Regions from separate parts of the Bradyrhizobium sp. 76 genome, predicted to be linked through region 3. Evidence: predicted binding sites of a transcription regulator. Region 3 holds the regulator's gene; each other region holds the start of a gene.
The links. Region 3 encodes PhoB, which activates phosphate uptake and scavenging genes when phosphate is short. Its sites were predicted from a motif close to TGTCATNNANCTGTCAT; they were not measured.

Region 1: the regulator PhoB is predicted to act here: its motif matches at 1,374-1,390, upstream of IVB48_RS14340 (YbhN family protein).
Region 2: the regulator PhoB is predicted to act here: its motif matches at 1,647-1,663, upstream of ugpB (sn-glycerol-3-phosphate ABC transporter substrate-binding protein UgpB).
Region 4: the regulator PhoB is predicted to act here: its motif matches at 2,194-2,210, upstream of IVB48_RS38920 (RNA degradosome polyphosphate kinase).

What each region holds. Positions count from the first base shown of each region.
Region 1 covers NZ_JADPIS010000059.1:398,878-402,308, forward strand. The annotation lists gene IVB48_RS14330 (MFS transporter) at 1-479, opposite strand, end outside; gene IVB48_RS14335 (ferritin-like domain-containing protein) at 638-1,144, opposite strand; gene IVB48_RS14340 (YbhN family protein) at 1,571-2,653, shown strand; gene IVB48_RS14345 (hypothetical protein) at 2,808-3,431, shown strand, end outside.
Region 2 covers NZ_JADPIS010000103.1:413,577-417,007, reverse strand. The annotation lists gene ugpA (sn-glycerol-3-phosphate ABC transporter permease UgpA) at 1-228, opposite strand, end outside; gene ugpB (sn-glycerol-3-phosphate ABC transporter substrate-binding protein UgpB) at 276-1,592, opposite strand; gene IVB48_RS28235 (CaiB/BaiF CoA-transferase family protein) at 1,812-3,029, opposite strand; gene IVB48_RS28230 (organic hydroperoxide resistance protein) at 3,204-3,431, opposite strand, start outside.
Region 3 covers NZ_JADPIS010000103.1:38,101-41,531, forward strand. The annotation lists gene IVB48_RS26595 (GcrA family cell cycle regulator) at 438-950, shown strand; gene phoB (phosphate regulon transcriptional regulator PhoB) at 1,194-1,901, opposite strand; gene phoU (phosphate signaling complex protein PhoU) at 1,925-2,641, opposite strand; gene pstB (phosphate ABC transporter ATP-binding protein PstB) at 2,652-3,431, opposite strand, start outside.
Region 4 covers NZ_JADPIS010000149.1:715,098-718,528, reverse strand. The annotation lists gene purM (phosphoribosylformylglycinamidine cyclo-ligase) at 1-685, opposite strand, end outside; gene IVB48_RS38930 (CDP-alcohol phosphatidyltransferase family protein) at 841-1,383, shown strand; gene IVB48_RS38925 (DnaA/Hda family protein) at 1,478-2,155, shown strand; gene IVB48_RS38920 (RNA degradosome polyphosphate kinase) at 2,284-3,431, shown strand, end outside.

The DNA.
Region 1 (3,431 bases), on a different contig from region 3:
GCACCGGCGGCCCAGATTGCAACGGCGCGGCCGCGCTCGCGGTCGTCCGGATAGGCATGATTGAGCAGGGCAAGAGAGTTCGGCACCAGGATCGCCGCCGCCAGGCCCTGGACTAGCCGCGCCCCAATCAGCACGGTCGCATTGGGCGACAACGCGCAGGCGAGCGAGGCCACGGTGAAGATGGCAAATCCCGCCATGAAGACGCGCTTGGCGCCGATGCGGTCGCCGAGCGCGCCGGCCGTCAGGATGAATGCGGCAAATGCAATGGTGTAGGCGCTGACCACCCATTGCAGCTCGGCGACGCCGCCTCCGAGCGTCCTGCCCATCGCATCGAGCGCGGTGTTGACGATGGTGACGTCAAGCTGCACCACGCCATAACCAAGGCTCATCGCGGCAAGGGTGAGGGATGTCGCAAGGCGCGAGCCGGCATGCGGCGCGCCGGCTCCGAAGGCTTCGTATTTGACGGTGCTTACTCGCATGCTGCCATCTCGGTTGCAGCCCCATGCGAACGATACGCATCCAACCCGCCGTCATGTTACGACAACGATCGAATGATGGATGCATGATGGGATGTGATGCGCGAGCGTCGCGCGGACGGCCGCGCGACGCTCTGTCCTGATCCAGGCCGCGCCTGGCCCTAGCTCGCCGCGCGCAGGTTCACCTTGCTCTCGGCGAGAGTGGTCAGCTTCTTGTCGGTCGCTTTCTCTTCTTCCAACGTCTTGGCGAGCACGCTGGCGCAGTCGTTGCGGCCGAGTTGCTTCGCCCAGGCGATCAGACTGCCGTAGCGGACGATCTCGTAATGCTCCGCCGCCTGTGCCGCGTTGATCAGCGCCGCGTCGAGCACCGCCTTGTCGGCCACTTCGCCGGCGGTCTCGTCGGCTTCCTCGATGATGCCGTCGATCGCCGGGCAATCGACCGCCGTCACCTGCGCACCGTGCATCTTGAACACTTCCTCAAGGCGCTTCACGTGCTCTCTGGTTTCTTCGAGGTGCGTCAAAAAGCCCTGCTTCAGCTGCGGATCGGTCGCCTTATCCGCCATTTTCGGCAGAGCCTTGGTGAGCTGCTGCTCGGCGTAATAGATGTCCTGGAGTTGATGAACGAACAGGTCGTTCATGGTTTTGATGTCTTTTGTGAACAATCCCATCGGTCCGATCCTCTCGGGTTGTGGGAACACAGAGGCGCCGGCTTGCAGGAGAAGCCGGTTATTCCGCCATGTTCGATTGCTGATGCGGCACTAACCAGCGCAGGGCATCGTCGTTCCAAAAAAGCCCGCATCCCTTGCGCTGGAACAATGTTGGCCGTGCAGGATCTGAGACCATGTCACAGACGGACGCGACCGATCCCACGACTCATATGCTTAACGCGCGTCCGATGTGAACCGCGTATGACAAAGTGGCTGGTCCAAGCTGGTCCAAGGCAGAACCTATCCTTGTCAAGGGCTGCACAAGTCACTGTTTTTGCCTTAAATGAGCTACATCATGCCTAGCGATCCAAGCCCACATCGGGCACTGATCGCATCCGACTGGCCAATGTCTGGCCTGGTCGGTCTTGCCCCCCGCCGGGAGGATGAATGCACGGACTGCTGACCGCGCTGAAGCGCGGCTTCAAGAGATGGATCGGCTGGCGGCGCCTCGGCGTTGCGGCGAGCGTCTTCATCATTGCGTTCGCGATCACCACGCTGGTACGGACGCTCAAGGGCATCGACACCGGGGTCATCCTGACCGCGTTGACCGAGATCCCCCGCGGTAACATCGGGCTGGCGGCGATCTGCGTATGCTTCGCGTTCTGTACGCTGACCTTCTACGATTTTTTTGCACTGCGAACGATCGGCAAGAAGCACGTGCCCTATCGCATCGCAGCGCTCTCCAGCTTCACATCGTATTCGATCGGCCACAATATCGGCGCAACCGTCTTTACTGGTGGCGCGATCCGCTTCCGGATCTATTCGGATTACGGGCTGAATGCGATCGATGTCGCAAAAATCTGCTTCCTGTCGGGCCTGACCTTCTGGCTCGGTAACATCTTCGTGCTCTCGATCGGCATGGCCATCCATCCGGATGCCGCCTCCTACATGGATCAGCTGCCGTCGTCGATCAACCGGCTGATTGCGCTCAGCGGCCTCGCCTCGATCGGCGCGTATCTGGTCTGGCTGTGCATGGGCGAGAAGCGCCGCGAGCTGGGCCAGAAGGGCTGGAAGGTGGTGCTGCCGTCAGCGCCGCTGACGCTGGTGCAGATCCTGATCGGCGTCGTCGATCTCGGATTCTGCGCGCTGGCGATGTACCTTCTGGTGCCGGCCACGCCGCAGATCGACTTCCTTTCGCTCTCCGTGGTGTTCATTTTGGCGACATTGCTCGGCTTTGCCAGCCACGCCCCCGGTTCGCTCGGCGTGTTCGACGCCGCCATGCTGGTGGCGCTGCCGGAGTTCGGCCGCGAGCAGCTTCTGGCCACGCTCCTTGTCTTCCGCATTCTCTATTTCGTGATCCCGTTCGGACTGGCCATCTCCATCATGGGCACACGCGAGCTCTGGATGAATGTGGTGGAGCCCTGGCAGGAGCGCCGACGGCTGGCGGAGGCCTGCGCGCAGGCCAACCTGCCCAAGCAGGTGGCAGCGATGGAGCGCGAGCGGTCGCTGCGGCAGGCCAGCAAGCGCTGAGCATGATCCGAAAAAGTGCGAAGCGGTTTTCCGGAAAGATCATGCTCCAACGATAGTCCGCTAGACGCCGGCCAGCAAAACCGTCAGACCGATGTTGCAGGCGGAGAGCAGCTCTCTTATTTCCGCCTCAACTTTGCCGTTGAAAATGCGGGCCATGACCCCTGTATCCCTTCGCCGTTTCCTCGCTGGTGCCCTGCTGCTCGCCGGGCTCCTCACCGCCCTGCCGCTGGAGCGGGCGGCCGCGCAGGACGCGGGCGCCATGCAGATCAGCTGGGAGGTGCGCAACCGCTTCCGGCTGTTCCGCGAAGAGCGCGACTTCCTGCTCCATGTCGAGAACGCACGTAACCGCAGCATCCTCGCCGCCGAGCAATCGCTGGAGCTCCAGAGCGAGGGCCGCGGCTGGGCCCGCAACATGGTCAACCGGCTCTGCATCGACCTCCAGGGCCGGGTCAACCAGCCCTGCACCCGCGACAACACGAAGGAAAACTATCTCACCCCCCTCGACCATCCCGTCACCGTGCGTCTCGCCGGCGCGGTGCCGGTCGGCGCCACCTGCGCCTGGTCGTTCGACGACGGCGACGGGCCGCAACAATCCACCTTCGACTGCGCCGAGCCGATCAATCTGCGGGTCCGCTACGGCAAGCAGACGGTCGCGACCGTCGACGTCTCCTCCGGCTCCGATCCAACCCAGCGGGTCCAGACCGAGATCCAGGTCCGCGACATCTTCGTCGCTGGCCTCGGAGACAGCATCGCCTCGGGCGAAGGCAATCCGGACCGG
Region 2 (3,431 bases), 380 kb from region 3:
CAAGAAGGTTCGGACGATCGCCTCGAAATAGGCCGCGTCCTTGAACAGCTCGACGTAATTCTCGAACCAGACAAAGGTGGTCGACAGCCCGAACGCATCCTGGAGCAGGAAGGACTGGATCACCGCCTGCAGGGCCGGCCAATAGAAGAAGATCAGGACGATCGCGAGCTGCGGCGCAACCAGCGCGTACGGTAACAGCCTTGACTGGAAAATGGCTTGCTTTTGCATGATGCCAGCAGAGCGGCAGGCCGGGTCGCGGCCTGCCGCTCATTGCCTCACTTGACGGCGGTCTTTTCGAACTGCCGCAGCATCGTGTTGCCGCGCTCGACGGCGGCATCGAGCGCCTGCTTGGCGGTCTTCTTGCCGGCCAGCGCCTGCTCGATCTCTTCCGACCAGACGTCACGCAGCTGCACCATGTTGCCGAGGCGCAGGCCGCGCGAGTTCTCGGTCGGCTCCTTGTTGGTCAGCTCGAGCAGCGGGGTCTCGAGATAGGGCTGATCCTTGTAGAAGCCCTCTTCCTTCGCCTTGGCATAGGCCGCCTTGGTGATCGGCAGGTAGCCCGAGGCCTTGTGGATATAGACCTGGCGGTCGGTGTCCGAGAGGAAGGTCAGGAACTTTGCGACGCCCTTGTATTCCTCGGCCGACTTGCCGCCCATCACCCAGAGCGAAGCGCCGCCGATGATCGAGTTCTGCGGTGCGCCCTTGACGTCGGGATAATACGGCATCGGCACGGCGGTGAAGGCGAACTTGGCCTGCGCCTTGACGTTGCCGAAGAACGCCGACGATGTCAGGTAGATCGGGCACTCGCCGGAAGTGAAGCGACCCTCGCCGGTGTTGGTGCGGCCGGCGTAGTCATAGGTCTTGGTCTTCTGCAGCTCGACCAGGGTTTCGAGATGCTTGACCTGAAGCGGTCCGTTGAACTCGAGCACGGTGTCGAAGCCGTCGAGGCCGTTGGCCTTGCTGGCGAGCGGCACGTTGTGCCACGCCGAGAGCTGCTCGAGATTGACCCAGGTGATCCAGGAGCCCGAGAAGCCGCAGGTGTCGTGACCGGCAGCCTTCAGCTTCTTGGCGGCCTCGAACGTTTCGGGCCAGGTCTTCGGAATCTCGACGTTCGCCTTCTTCAGCTCGTCGAGGTTGACCCACATCACGGTCGAGGACGAGTTGAAGGGGAAGGACAGCATCTCGCCCTTCGACGTCGAATAATAGCCGGTGATGGCGGGCAGGTAGATCTTGGGGTCGAATTTCTCGCCGGCGTCGGCCATCAGCTTGTAGACGGGCTTCACGGCGCCGGTCGCGGCCATCATGGTCGCGGTGCCGACTTCGAACACCTGCATGATATGCGGGGCGTTGCCGGCGCGGAACGCCGCGATGCCGGCGTTCATCGTATCGGGATAGTTGCCCTTGTAGGTCGGGATCACCTTGTAGTCGCTCTGCGACGCGTTGAAGTCGGTGGCGAGCTTGACGATAACGTCGTTGTTGGCGCCGGTCATCGCGTGCCACCACTGGATTTCGGTCACGGCCAAGGCCGGTGAGGCCGATAGTCCAACCGTGAGTGCAATAGCGGCAGCCGCTCCAAAGTGTCGAAGAGCCATCAAGTAAACCTCCCTTGGGCCGTCAAAAATGATCGCTTGCGCTAGCAGCGCCATATGACGTTCACATGACTGTGTAAGCGGCCGAAACGAAAGCGGCAAGCGCTGGAAAAGGGAAGCTGTCAAATAGGCGAATGCCGCGCGCGCAGCGTCCTCCGTTCGCGATGCACAGAGCGCCCGCACCGCAGTGCGGCATTGCCGTCGGATGAGGAAGGCGAGGCGCTAGCGCTTGCGCTCGGGTCCGCAGACCGTGCCCTGCTCGACCATCGCGTCGATCTCGGACCTGGAGTAGCCGAATTCGCCCAGCACCTCGGCCGCGTGCTGGCTGAATTTCGGCGGCAGGCGCCGCAGGCTCGGCTTGCTGCGATCGAGCCGGATCGGGGATGCCACGCCCTTGTACCAATCCTTCTCGATGATATCGCCGCGCGCGATCGTGTGCGGGTTGGTCAACGCCTGGTCGATCTTCTGCACGGGGCCTGCGGGCAGGCCCGCGGCGAGCAGGCGATTGCACAGCGGCTCGGCCTCGTGCTGGCAGAACACCGCGGCGAGCTCGGCCCGCAGTGCCTCGCGATTGGCGATGCGGTCCTTGTTGCGCGCAAAGCGCGGATCGGTGCCGAGCTCGGGCTTGCCGATCTCCTTGGCGAGCTTGCGGAAGGTGCCGTCATTGCCGACGCCGATGAAGATGTTGTCGGTCTTGGTCGGGAAGATCGCATAGGGCACGAGGTTGGGATGCTCGTTGCCGGTGAGCGACGGCGGCTTGCCATGCATGAAATAATTCGCGGTGTGCGGATGCATGATGGCGAGACCGGTCTCGTACAGCGTGGTCTCCAGGAACTGGCCCTGGCCCGAGCGCTGCCGCTCCGACAGTGCCATCAGGATGCCGATCGCCGCATAGAGGCCGGTGCCGATGTCGACCAGCGGCACGCCGATCCGCATCGGTCCGCTCTCGGGCGAGCCGGTCGCCGCGATCATGCCGGTCATGGCCTGGATGATGGCGTCATAGCCGGGATTGCCGCCGCGCGGGCCGTCGGCGCCGAAGCCGCAGATCCGGCAATGCACGAGCCGCGGAAATTTTTCCCGCAACACCTCGTTGCCGATGCCCCATTTCTCCAGCGTGCCCGGCTTGAAGTTCTCGATCAGGACGTCGGCGCTCTCCAGCATCTTGAGCAGCACGGCCCGGCCGCCCTCGGAGGCGAGGTCGAGGCCGATCGAGCGCTTGTTGCGGTTGATGCCGATGAAATAGGCCGCGTCTTCTTCGTGGAAAGGAGGGCCCCAGTCGCGCACCTCGTCGCCGGCGGGCGGCTCGACCTTGATCACGTCGGCGCCATGGTCGGCGAGGATCTGGGTGCAATAGGGACCCCCGAGCACGCGCGTGAGATCGATGACGCGCAGGCCGCTCATTGCGCCCGTGGCAGCTCCAGAACTGGCGGCTTCAGTCATCCCTTCGCGTCCCCTGTGTCGATGTGATCACAGGCCTAACGAGGTTCGTCCGGACCGGCAATGGCTTCCCGCGTAGGGCGTCATGCAGGCCGCTCGCCGCAATCCCGCGGGATGGCAAATCATGGGAAGCGGCCGGTCCGAGAGGATCCCGGGCCAGCCGCTTCAGCTACCCGATCAGACGACCGTCAGGCGAACGTCGACATTGCCGCGCGTCGCGTTGGAATACGGGCACACCTGGTGCGCCTTCTCGACCAGCGCCTCGGCTTCCGCGCGGGCGAGGCCCGGCAGCGAGACGGCAAGGTCGATGTCGAGACCGAAGCCGCCGGCCGCGCGCGGGCCGATGCCGACGGTCGAGGTCACGGAGGCGTCGGCCGGAACCTTGGGTCCTCCCTGCGAGGAGAC
Region 3 (3,431 bases):
GCGGACGGTGTGAGCGTGCATTGCGCAACGCACCATCGACCGGCCCGGAAAACGAAACGTGCCGCCTCTTGAGGGCGGCACGCGCGACTATCTTAGGCCTGGTGAAACGGGTGTCAATGCCGCCCGGAAAGCCTCGCGAAACGCTGAATCCGTAGTCTTGCGGTGCCGATTTTGCGGGATTTAGTCACGGAACATGTGGAAGCGAGTCGGCGGACTCTTGCGCGGGAGTCACGCCATATTGTAGCGTTTGGATTGTCAGATACGACATCTCGTGCAGTGGTTCTGATCTTTAAGTCCTTATGTACCGGCGTAAACGTTCGGGCGTTCAAGACGCGCCCGGCGAGCCTTAAGGGATTCTGGCGGCACGGGTTTTTGAAGGCTTAGGCATTCGCTGCGAGGCCCCAGGATGGCGGGCGCGCAGCGAGGGAAAGGGTGCAATGACGGTTTTGACCTGGTCCGATGATCGCGTCGAGCAGCTGAAAAAGCTCTGGGAGGCCGGACTTTCGGCCAGCCAGATCGCGGCGGAGCTCGGCAATGTGACCCGCAATGCCGTGATCGGCAAAGTGCACAGGCTCGGCCTTTCGGGCCGCGCCAAGAGCCCTTCGTCGGCAGCGCCGCGGCCGCGCAAGGCGCGCCCCGCGCAGCACATGATGCGGGTGAGCCGCCCGATCTCGCGCGGCAACACCGCGCTGGCGCAGGCCTTCGAGGTCGAGGCTGAGCCGGATCCGGTCACCTATGACAACGTGGTGCCGATGAGCCAGCGGCTGTCGCTGCTGGAATTGAACGAGGCGACCTGCCACTGGCCGGTCGGCGATCCCTCGAGCCCGGACTTCTTCTTCTGCGGTGGACGGGCGCTGTCCGGCCTGCCCTATTGCGCCCAGCACTCGCGCGTCGCTTACCAGCCGGCGTCGGATCGGCGCCGCGCACCGGTGAAGCCGGGCCCGCGGTAATTACGGCAAGTCGTCGCGCGAAGAAGGTTCAATTTCCGTGTCGTCCCGGCCTAGTGCGCAATGCGCACGGGGGCCGGGACCCATACTCGGAGCGCGCGGTTGTTGCGCGAAAGGGGTCACTCCGAGTCTTCGCCAAACCACGTTCGGTGGTTATGGGTCCCGGATCAGCGCTCGCTTCGCTCGCTCGTCCGGGACGACGTCGAAGAATTCGGGGACAGCTTGCCAAGAAACAAAGCTGCAACCCTACACCTGCTCCGCCTTCGCAAACCGATCATCCAGCGCGTAACCGGCCCCGCGGACGGTGCGGATCGGGTCCTGCTCGCGGCCGAGATTGAGCAGCTTGCGCAGGCGGCCGATATGCACGTCGACGGTGCGCTCGTCGATATAGATGTCGCGGCCCCAGACGCTGTCGAGCAGTTGCTCGCGCGAGAACACCCGTCCCGGGTGCTCCAGGAAGAACTCCAGCAGGCGATATTCGGTCGGACCGAGATCGATCGGCCGGCCCGAGCGCGCCACGCGGCGCTTGTCGCGGTCGAGTTCGATGTCGCCAAAAGCGAGGACGGTGGCGAGCCGCTCCGGGCTTGCGCGCCGCAGCAGGCCTTTCACGCGCGCCAGTAGCTCCGGCACCGAGAATGGCTTGACGATGTAATCGTCGGCGCCGGTCGCAAGACCCCGCACCCGCTCGCTCTCCTCGCCGCGCGCGGTGAGCATGATAATCGGGAGCTGCTTGGTCTCGGGACGGGTGCGAAGCCGCCGGCACAATTCGATGCCTGACAGGCCCGGCAGCATCCAGTCGAGCACGATCAGATCGGGGATGTGCTCCTTGAGGCGGGTGTCGGCGTCGTCGCCGCGCATCACCGTCTCGACGTCATAGCCGTCGCCTTCGAGGTTGTAGCGGAGAAGCTCGGTCAGGGCTTCCTCGTCCTCAACCACCATAATGCGTGCGCCCATCGGGTCGTCGCTCCCTTAAGTCTTCAGGTGTTCGGTACCGTGTTGGCGAAGGTCGTCATGTCGCCCTTCGGCCGCTTGTCGGTGATCGCCTGGCCCTCGATCATGTAGAACACGGTCTCGGCGATGTTGGTGGCGTGGTCGCCGATCCGCTCGATGTTCTTGGCGCAGAACATCAGGTGAATACAGAACGAGATGTTGCGCGGATCCTCCATCATGTAGGTGAGGAGCTCGCGGAACAGCGAGGTGCAGATGGCGTCGACTTCCTCGTCACCCTTCCACACCGCCATCGCCGCTGGCAAATCATGCGCGGCATAAGCGTCCAGCACCGACTTGACCTGCTGCTGCACGAGGTCGGTCATGTGCTCGAGGCCACGGAACAGCTTGAGTGGATGGAAGTCCGTCTCCAGCGCTGCGACGCGCTTGCCCATGTTCTTGGCGAGGTCGCCGATGCGCTCGAGATCGGTCGCGACGCGCATGGCGCCGACGATCTCGCGCAGATCGACCGCCATCGGCTGGCGGCGGGCGATGGTCAACACCGCGCGCTCCTCGATGCGCTTCTGCAGCGCGTCGAGCTCGGTGTCGATGGCGACGACGCGCTGGCCGAGCGGGACGTCGCGGCGGATCAATGCGTCGACGGACTCGACGATCATGCGCTCGGCGATACCCCCCATCTCGGCGACCAGGCGCGTGAGTTCCTGGAGGTCGGTGTCGAAGGCCTTTGCGGTATGTTCAGAACCCATGTCGCGTCTCCTAGCCGAACCGGCCGGTGATGTAATCCTGCGTGCGCCGGTCGGACGGCGACGTGAAGATCTTGCTGGTGTCGTCGAACTCGATCAACTCGCCGAGATACATGAAGGCGGTCTTGTCGGAGACGCGCGCCGCCTGCTGCATGTTGTGGGTGACGATCGCGATCGTGTAATCCTCGGACAGCTCCTGGATCAGCTCCTCGACCTTGGCGGTCGAGATCGGGTCGAGCGCCGAACAGGGTTCGTCGAACAGGATCACCTCGGGCCGCACCGCGACGGTGCGGGCGATGCAGAGGCGCTGCTGCTGGCCGCCGGAGAGCGACAGGCCGGAGGCGTTGAGCTTGTCCTTGACCTCGTTCCACAGCGCGCCGCCGCGCAGCGCCTTCTCGACGCGGCCGTCCATCTCGGACTTCGAGATCTTCTCATAGAGACGGATGCCGAACGCGATGTTCTCGTAGATCGTCATCGGGAACGGCGTGGGCTTCTGGAATACCATGCCGACGCGGGCGCGCAGCAGATTGAGGTCCAGCTTGCCGTCGAGGATGTTGGTCTGGTCGAGCATGAGCTGACCGGTGGCGCGCTGACCGGGATAGAGGTCGTACATCCGGTTGAAGATGCGCAGCAGGGTCGACTTGCCGCAGCCTGACGGACCGATGAACGCCGTGACACGGTTGGCGCCGAGCGTCAGGTTGATGTTCTTCAGCGCATGGTGCTCGCCGTAATAGAAGTTCAGGTTGCGCACGGTCACCTTGGGGGGCGCCTCCGGCAGCACTGCCGCGTGCGG
Region 4 (3,431 bases), on a different contig from region 3:
GCGTCAGCAGCGCGCCGCCGAGCGTCATGACAGGCGCAAACGGCGCCTGCGCCCCGAAGCCGAGGCCGGATTGTTCCACGATCTTGCGCACCAGCGAGAAACCGTTGGAGTGCACACCCGACGAGGCGAGCCCGATCACGGCATCGCCGGCGGCGATGTCCTTGCGCGGCAAGAGCGTGCCCCGCTCCGCAGCGCCGACGGCAAAGCCGCCGAGGTCGTAGTCGCCGTCCTTGTAGAGGCCGGGCATCTCGGCCGTCTCGCCGCCGATCAGGGCGCAGCCGGATTCGCGGCAGCCTTCGGCGACACCGGCGACGATCGATGCGGTCGCCTCCGGATCGAGCTTGCCGCAGGCAAAATAGTCCAGGAAGAACAGCGGCTCGGCGCCCTGCACCACGAGGTCGTTGACACTCATGGCGACGAGGTCGATGCCGATCCCGCCATGCAGGCCGGTCTCGATCGCGATCTTGACCTTGGTGCCAACGCCATCGGTCGCGGCCACCAGGATGGGATCCTTGAAACCGGCCGCCTTGAGGTCGAACAGGCCACCGAATCCGCCGATTTCGGCGTCGGCGCCGGCCCGCGCGGTTGCGCGCACCATTGGCTTGATCAGGTCGACCAGGCGGTTGCCCGCGTCGATATCGACGCCTGAATCGGCGTAAGTGAGGCCGTTTTTGCGGTCGGTCATGCCCGATTTCCAGTGGGTTTGCGGCTGGTTACGTCGAATTCCGGGGACGCGCAATGGCTCGCATGGCGCGCCTCCGTATACTATGTAGAGATATCAACCGGTTCAGCCTCCAAAGGGCCGAATTCGAGGTCAGGCCGGGTGCCGGGAAGCGCCGTGTGAGTATACCGAACATCATTACTTTGGGCCGCATCATGCTGGTCCCGATCATCGTCTGGGCCATCGTGTCGAGCCAAATGGAGGTGGCGTTCGCCGTCTTCCTGATCGCCGGGATCAGCGACGCGGTCGACGGCTTCCTTGCCAAGCGCTTCAACATGACGAGCGAGCTCGGCGCCTTGCTCGACCCGCTCGCCGACAAGGCGCTGCTGGTCTCGATCTACATGGCCTTGGGCATCTGGGGCGCGATTCCGCGCTGGATCGTCATCCTAGTGGTCTCGCGCGACATCATGATCGTCGCCGCCGTGATCATATCGTGGCTGTTCGACCGCCCTGTGGAGATGAAGCCCTCGAAGGTATCCAAGCTAAACACTGTGGCCCAGGTGGCGTTCGCAGCGCTGGTGTTGGCCGCCCTCGCCTTCGGCTTCAAAGCCGGTCCTTATGATATAATCTTGATGGGCCTCGTTACGGTCTTCACGCTCTCCTCCGTGTCGCTCTATCTCGTTGAGTGGTTGCGGCACATGAGCACGATCGAGGCCAAGTGAGTTGGGAAGCGGCCCCCGCAAAAGGCCAACTCCCGCTCGATGAAGTCGCATCTCGTCAAACGAAGCCGGCACGCCGGCACGGAGCAAAGCAAGCGTGCCAGGCCGCGTTCATCCCCGACAATTGGCGTTTTCGCTTCCGCATGCGGAGAGCCTGAGCCGGGACAATTTCCTCGAAGGCCCCGTTAATGCCGCCGGTCTTGCCCTCATCGACGCCTGGCCGGAATGGCCGAACCGGATCATGTGGCTGGCCGGCCCGGAAGGAAGCGGCAAGAGCCATCTCGCCGCGATCTGGGCCGAGGCTTCAGGCGCCCGCTCGACCACGGCCAATGGGCTGACCGCCGAAGCCGTCCCGGCCGCGCTCGCCACCGGCGCGCTGGTGGTCGAGGACCCCAAGGCCAGGGAATTCGACGAGCGCGCCCTGTTCCATCTGATGAATCTGGCGCGCGAGGACGGCGCCTACGTCCTCTTCACCGGACGCGAGGCGCCCGCTTCTCTCGAGATCGAGCTTGCCGACCTGCGCTCGCGGCTCCGCGCCGTCCCTGTTATCTCGCTGCTGCCGCCTGACGACCAGCTCTTCCGCGGCCTGATCGTCAAATTCTGCGCCGACCGCCAGCTCGCGGTGGACGAGAGCGTGGTCGGCTACCTCGCCACTCGCCTGGAGCGGTCCTCGGCCGCCGCCCGACGGGCTGTCGACCTGCTGGACACCGAGGCCCTGCGCCTTGGCCGTCCCGTCACCCGGGCCCTGGCAGCCGAGCTGCTCCGGGATGTCTGACCAAGGCGGCTTGACGCGGCCGGGCGGCGGAACATCAATGTCATCGAAACGTCATCGCTCTAACACATGCTCCCGCGGATTTTGCGCGTAAGTCGCAAATTGGGGCGAACTGGATGGATCGACTTCTGATGGACTCTGCGCAAGCTGTTGAAGTTAAAGAAAAAGCCCCGGAAGCCGAAGGCCCGCCGGCGATCGCATCGAGCCCCGAGCGGTTCATCAATCGCGAGCTCTCTTGGCTGCACTTCAACCGCCGCGTCCTGGAGGAATCGGTCAATCCCAGCCACCCCATGCTGGAGCGGGTGCGATTCCTGTCGATTTCAGCGAATAACCTCGACGAGTTCTTCATGGTCCGCGTCGCCGGCATCAAGGCCCAGGTGCGCGAGGGCATTGCCGAGCGCAGCCCCGACGGTCTGACCCCGTCCGAGCAGCTCGCTCTCATCAACCGGACCGTCTCGCAGCTTGCGTCCGACCAGCAGGCGATCTGGCGCGACCTGCGCGGCACGCTTGCCGACGAGGGCATCGTGCTGGTCGAGGGCAAGGAGGTCACCAAGGCGGAACGAACCTGGATCGAGGACTACTTCCTCAGCAACGTGTTCCCGCTGCTGACGCCGCTCGCGATCGACCCGGCCCACCCCTTCCCGTTCATTCCGAGCCTCGGCTTCACCATCGCGCTCCAGCTCACGCGCGCCGCCGACGGCAAGCAGATGAACGCGTTGATCCGCATGCCCGGCAAGATCGACCGCTTCATCCGCCTGCCGGCCGAGGGCAAGGTCGTCCGGCTGATCTCCCTGGAGCAGGCCACCGCTCTGTTCATCAACCGCCTGTTCCCCGGCTACAATCTGCACGGCCAGGGCGCATTCCGCGTCCTCCGCGACTCCGAACTCGAAATCGAAGAAGAGGCCGAGGATCTCGTCCGCCTGTTCGAGACGGCGCTGAAGCGCCGTCGCCGCGGCTCCGTGATCCGACTCGAGATCGACGCCAAGATGCCGGAACAGCTGCGCAGCTTCGTGCAGCACGCGCTGTCGACCGCCGACGACGAGGTGTTCCTGGTCGACGGCGTGCTCGCCATGAACGAGCTCTCGCAGCTCACCCGCCTCGACCGGCCCGACCTGGAATTCACCCCTTATGTGCCGCGCCATCCCGAGCGCGTGCGCGAGCAAGGCGGCGACATCTTCGCTGCGATCCGACAGAAGGACCTCGTCGTCCATCACCCCTACGAATCCTTCGACGTCGTGGTGCAGTTTCTCCAGCAGGCCACGCGCGACCCCGACGTCGT